2 regions of the Vallitalea sediminicola genome follow, and region 1 is predicted to be linked to the other one. Evidence: predicted binding sites of a transcription regulator. Region 1 holds the regulator's gene; the other holds the start of a gene.
What was found. Region 1 encodes Rex, which represses fermentation and respiration genes when NADH is low (regulators of the CRP and FNR family bind a similar motif). Its sites were predicted from a motif close to ATTGTTAANTANTTAACAAT; they were not measured.
Positions count from the first base shown of each region.

Region 2: the regulator Rex is predicted to act here: its motif matches at 1,235-1,254, upstream of ACX6CF_RS23020 (NADH-quinone oxidoreductase subunit NuoE family protein).

Region 1 is NZ_BTPT01000014.1:33,494-36,923, forward strand. It holds gene ACX6CF_RS06280 (ABC-F family ATP-binding cassette domain-containing protein) at 1-262, opposite strand, end outside; gene ACX6CF_RS06285 (hypothetical protein) at 479-874, shown strand; gene ACX6CF_RS06290 (redox-sensing transcriptional repressor Rex) at 1,306-1,941, shown strand; gene ACX6CF_RS06295 (hypothetical protein) at 2,125-2,739, shown strand; gene acpS (holo-ACP synthase) at 2,736-3,101, shown strand; gene ACX6CF_RS06305 (NAD(P)H-hydrate dehydratase) at 3,126-3,430, shown strand, end outside.
Region 2 is NZ_BTPT01000073.1:43,523-46,952, reverse strand. It holds gene ACX6CF_RS23025 (PHP domain-containing protein) at 146-853, shown strand; gene ACX6CF_RS23020 (NADH-quinone oxidoreductase subunit NuoE family protein) at 1,321-1,800, shown strand; gene ACX6CF_RS23015 ((2Fe-2S) ferredoxin domain-containing protein) at 1,827-2,222, shown strand; gene ACX6CF_RS23010 (NADH-ubiquinone oxidoreductase-F iron-sulfur binding region domain-containing protein) at 2,245-3,430, shown strand, end outside.

The DNA.
Region 1 (3,430 bases):
GCAGCATTTCATCATAAATAGTCTTCTCAGAAGATAGAGTACTATTTTGTGATAGATATCCAAGTTTGGTTAAACTATTAACTATAACTTGTCCAGAATCTGCTTCTAATTCATTGGTGATAATCTTAAATAGTGTTGATTTTCCAGCACCGTTAATACCTACAATAGCTGCTTTATCACCTTTTTCTAACCAAAAATTTATATTATCGAGTACTGTATTCGTTACAAATGCTTTGCATATATTTTTACATGATAAAATCATAGTTGCCTCCTATTAATATTAAAATTACCATACTATGATACCATTAATCACTAGTTTTGAAAAGTTAAAGGGTTTAAAATCAGAGGTTTTTGGTTAGTATATTAATAATTATGTGATTATTAAACGAGGTTTAACCTCTTTTGTTCATACATAAGAATAAATTTCTTTAGGACAACATATATATGATAAAAGAACTTTTCTAAAGGGGATGATGACTTGAGTCGTAATGCAGGTTATATGAAAAAATTGAGAAAAGCTCGTGTAGAGAGAAAACAATGTATAAGATGTGGTAAATCTTTATCACAAGAATCACTTATTAGAGGTGTTAAACAATGTGAAAAATGCCTTGATTATCAACGCAAAAGGAAATTAGGACAGATTAGTTCAAAAGTAAATACAACTTATTTCTATAATAGACAATATAAAAAGGATGAGATAAAGAGAAAAGAGTTAGGGAATTATATGGTTGAAAATAAAATAACCATTAAGGATCTAGCCAAAGAATCTAATTTATCTCAAAGAACTATACAAAGAATATTATATACTGATGCAAACTATACAAAAAAAACTAAAGATGCTATTAATAGATATCTAGGGAAAGAACTTTTATAGATAATAATAGTAGAACTGAATTCTATTTTTAAAATATATGGATAGAAATGTTTTTATATGCGCTGATAAGACTTTTTAAAGTACAAATTCGTTATACGAAATGAGGCGCAGCCTCTTTTGTTCTTTTATTACAATAAATATGTATGAATTTTAGGATATTAAAATTTTTTATAAGTACAATTTTCTAGAAAAAGCTGTAAAATATCAGGGTTTTGTGATATAATTTATAAAATATAGATTGAATACAAAAAACATTTAATTGTTTTTAACTATATTTACTAAATATAGGATTTGTGTTAATGATTTTTACTGTGATAATACATAAAGAATAAGGGTTTATCCGCATTTGATTATTTGACATAGATTTAACAACCATATATAATTATTTGTATAAAAGTTCCAAAATAGTATCAGGATTGGGGATTGATTATATGATACAAAAGAAAATATCAACGGCGGTAATTAAAAGATTACCAAAATACTACAGATACTTAGGAGACTTATTGGAAAACGATGTTGTAAGGATTTCCTCTAAAGAATTAAGTAACAGAATGGGTGTAACAGCTTCACAAATCAGACAAGATTTAAATAATTTTGGAGGGTTTGGTCAACAAGGTTACGGCTATAATGTTGAATATTTATATAACGCTATAGGTAAAATACTTGGTCTAGAGAATAAATATAATACAATTATTGTTGGAGCAGGGAACTTAGGTCAAGCCCTTGCTAATTATACTAATTTTGATAAAAGAGGTTTCGAAGTTAAAGGGCTTTTTGATGTTAACCCGAGGCTCGTTGGTATAACTGTAAGAGGTATTGAAATCAAAGATTTAGATGAAATGGGAGATTTCATAAAACAAAATAGCATTGATTTAGCAATTTTAACATTACCAAAACAGAAAGCACCAAAAGTTGCTAATGATTTAGTTAGTTATGGGATAAAAGGAATATGGAATTTTGCTCCTATTGACCTAAAATTATCTAATGAAAATGTTATTGTAGAAAATGTACATTTGTTAGACAGTTTGATGACTCTCTCATATAATATCAAAGGAGAATATAATTAAGCGTCTGTAATTTATGTTCCTTAAGAATGAATAACTATTCGTAGAGGTTATTAGGTACTCATGTATTTGGGTACCTTTTAATTATATTGTGCTATAGAATATTATATTTTGTTACGATATAATTAATATAGAAAAAATTTTATTATATGACTAGGTATATATAAATAATGAGGACGTGAATATATGTTTTTTGCAAAACAAAAGATTGAAAAGCCAATTAATATAGAAAAAAAAGTACATATCCTAACATTGGATAATAGATGGCATGAACTTTTTAAAAGCAATAATAAACCAAAAAAAATAGCTGATCTTGAAAAAAAGCTTAATAAACTAATTGGCGAACAAGGACAACTTACAAATGATCTGAAAGAATATACGTTACTTAAAAAGAAAATGATGGTGGATATAGTTGATAATATGAAAGAAGCCATTGAAGATGAAGATGATAAAGCCATAGGCGAAATGGAAAAAAGCAAGAAATACATCAATGACATTAAGGTTAAGCTAGATAAGATGGAATCTAGAATGGAAAACGTACCTAAAGAAATTGAAACCATCAATAAAGAATTATTAGAATATACCATGCAAGATTGTTATATGAGAATGTATAATACAAAAAATGAATTAGACGAATTACATGAATGGATTGAAAAAGTCAGGATAGAGTTGAAAGAAAAAGCTGTTAGACAGACTGAGGCAAAAGAAAAATATGATAAGATATATTCTTATATGCATGATTTAGTAGGATATGAAGTCATTGAATTATATGATAAAAAATATCTAGGAGGAAGTAAATGATAAAAGGAATAGGTAATGATATTGTTGAAGTTGATAGAATAGAAAAGGCTATTCACAATAAAAGATTCCTAGAAAAATTTTTTACATCCGATGAAAATAAATTATTTGCAGCTAAAAATTATAGAGGTGAAACAATAGCAGGCAATTTTGCTGTTAAGGAATCAGTTTCTAAGGTTCTTGGTACAGGTTTTGTACATTTTGCTCCTATAGATATTGAAGTCTTACGTGATGATAAGGGTAAACCTTATGTAATTTTATATAATGGTGCTAAAGATTTAGCACGACAACTTGATATTTCTATGATACATGTATCCATATCACATTCAAAAGATAATGTAATAGCTATAGCCATAGGGGAGTAACTTAATTAAAAGGAGATGCTTAAGTTGAAAGTTGTCAAGAGTTATGAAATGAAAGAAATTGATAGATATACAATTGAAGAAATTGGTATCCCTGGTATTGTTCTAATGGAGAACGCAGCAATGTCTGTTGTAAGTGAAACCATACAGATACTTAAAGGAAGTAGACATGTTGTTATTTGTTGTGGAATAGGAAATAATGGTGGAGACGGATTTGCAATAGGTAGAATATTAAGCTGTAATAATATAAAAGCGACTATAATCATAATAGGTGATTCTAGTAAAATCAAAGGTGATGCCAAAATAAATTATGATATCGCTAGAAAACTTGA
Region 2 (3,430 bases), on a different contig from region 1:
GGTATAATGAAAGTGCTATAAAAAACAATAGTAGAATATAGTTTCTTTACTTTTAAATCTATTTTTGTTATAATAACTTCGATGTGTTTTTGTCGAATTTGATAAAATATTAACAAAAAATAAAGACTATATTTGGAGCGGTTTTATGAAATTATACTATGATTTTCATATTCATACAGCTCTTTCACCTTGCGGCGAAGATAGTATGACACCTAATAATATTGTGAATATGTCGTTGATCAATGAATTAGATGCCATAGCTATTACTGACCATAATACTGCAGAAAATGTCGAAGCAGTAATGAAAGTGGCTAAGGAGAAAGATATTATCATTGTTCCAGGCATTGAAATCGAAACAAAAGAAGAAATACATGTAGTTGGATTGTTTTTGGACATTCAGAGTGTATACAATGTTCAAAGCATAATATATAGTAAATTACCTTGTATTAAGAACAAATCTACTGTTTTTGGACATGAATATGTTTTGGATGAAAATGATGATGTTATTAAGGAGCTTGACAAACTTCTGTTGACATCTGTAGCAATGTCTTTGAATGAAGTAATAGACATGATACATGATAATAATGGGATAGCGATACCTGCTCACATTGATAGACCTAGTTATAGTATATTATCTAACCTAGGATTCATACCAGACGATTTGAATACTTCTATACTAGAGATTTCTAGATTTTCTGACTTAGATGTTTATAAACAAAAATACAAAGACTTTCAAATTATACAATCATCAGATGCTCATGAACTTGGGTATATTGGAATTAAAAAAAATTCATTAGAGGTAAAAGACAAAAATATAGAATCAATATTCAAGGCACTAAAAGAAAATGAATGAATCAGAAAACATTTGAACTAGTTTAAGTGAATTGTTAATAATAATTAACATTATTAATACGACTATAAGACTTATAAATATCCATTATTGATTTTGTTAAGTTAATGATTCCGGTTCAATTTATATATATATATTAACATGTGTGTTGGATTGATATGTTTTCTAATGTTATTAATTAAACACATTATTGCATATTTAAACATGAGAATTTTAATAGACTTTTCATTTTAAGTTTATTGTGCATATTACTTTATTTAAGAAGGTTAAATACATACAATGCTTCGTTATATTAATAAAAAATAACTTCAATATTTGTAAAACTTGTAGAAAAAACAAGATAAATATGATTTAACCCCAAATAATGGTAACAATGTAGCTTTTCGTGTTAAATATATAACTTTGGTTTATAATTAATAAATTACTATAATTTGTTAATCATTTACATTATATAATAAGGAGGTAAGCAAATGGCAGCTAATTCAGCATTAACAGATGAAAAGTTCCAAGAATTGGAGCAGTATATTGATGCAATGCCAACTACAAAAGGAGAACTAATACGTGTTTTACATAAAGCACAAGATATTTTCGGATATTTACCAGAAGAAGTTCAAAAATTTGTAGGAAAAAAATTAAAAATCTCAACAGCAAAAGTATTTGGAGTAGTTACTTTTTACTCTTACTTCACAATGACACCAAAGGGTGAATTTAACATTTCAATATGTATGGGTACAGCTTGTTATGTTAGAGGTTCTGAAGATGTATTAAATGAACTAAAAAAAGAATTGAAAATTGAAGTTGGTGAAACAACACCTAATGGTAAATTTTCACTAACATCACTCCGTTGTGTAGGGGCTTGTGGACTTGCTCCAGTTGTTATGGTTGAAGATAAAGTCTATGGTCGTGTAACACCAGATATGATCAAGGATATTCTTGCAGAATACAAATAATTGTATTTTAAAAAGGAGGAAAAAAAATGGCAAAGATTAAATCTTTTGATGAACTTAAAAAGATCAAAGAAAAAGTTCAATCAAACGTAGAGTTAAGAGAAAAAGGCGAAAATATTGATAATTTAATACAAATAAAAGTTGCTATGGCTACATGTGGTATTGCATCTGGTGCTAGAGAAGTAATGAATTATTTCATTGATGAATTAGCAAAAGAAGGTATTAATAATGTAGTTGTGACACAAACAGGTTGTATGGGATATTGTTATGCTGAGCCAACAATTGAACTAACTATGCCAAATAGTGAACCAGTTGTATACGGTGATGTAACAATAGAAAAAGCAAAAGAAGTTATTGAAAAACATATTAAAAAAGGCGAGTTAATTGATGGAATAATTCCTGTAACTCATAAAACTATCGAATAAAAAAAGTTAGGAGGCTCAAAAGATGTCTAACTATAAAATGCATATATTAGTTTGCGGAGGTACTGGATGTAAATCTGCAGATTCTGATAGAATAGTTGATAATCTAAAGGAACAACTTAAAATCAACAATATGGACAACGAGGTTAAAATATTAAAAACTGGTTGTTTTGGTTTCTGTGAAAAAGGTCCAGTTGTAAAGATATTACCAGATAATACATTTTATGTTCAAGTACAACCAGAAGATGCTGAAGAGATCGTAAAAGAGCATATTGTAAAAGGTAGAAAAGTAGGAAGATTATTATTTGAAGATCCTGAAACACAAGAAAAAGTTAGCGATTCTAAGAATATGGATTTCTACAAAAAACAAATGCGTATTGCACTTAGAAACTGTGGATTCATAGATCCAAGTAACATTGAGGAATATATTGCACGTGATGGATATCATGCTTTAGGTAGGGTATTAACAGAAATGACTCCTAACGAGGTTATAGAAGTTGTTAAAGAGTCAGGACTTAGAGGCCGTGGAGGCGGAGGATTCCCAACAGGATTAAAATGGCAATTTGCTAGTAAATATGAAGCAGATCAAAAATATGTAGTATGTAATGCTGATGAGGGAGACCCAGGTGCATTTATGGACCGTTCAATATTAGAGGGAGATCCACATAGTATTGTAGAAGCTATGTCAATTTGTGGTTATTCAATTGGAGCAACTAAAGGTAAAGTATATATTCGTGCAGAATATCCATTAGCAATCAAGCGTTTACAAAAAGCTATTGATGATGCTAGAGAAGCAGGATTATTAGGTACTGATATAATGGGTACTGGATTTGAATTTGATATCGAACTTACATATGGGGCGGGAGCATTCGTATGTGGTGAAGAGACAGCACTTATACATTCTATGGAAGGTTTACGTGGAGAACCTACTACTAAACCACCATTCCCAGCTGAATCAGGATACTGGGGAAAACCAACAAATGTTAATAATGTAGAAACATTTGCTAACATACCAGTTATCATATTAAAAGGTGCTGGATGGTTTAATAAGATTGGTACAGAAAAATCAAAAGGAACAAAAGTTTTTGCTTTAGCAGGTAAAATTAATAACGTTGGACTTATTGAAGTTCCTATGGGAACAACTCTAAGAGAAGTTATTTATGATATTGGTGGAGGAATCAAGAACGGTAAGAAATTCAAAGCTGTTCAAA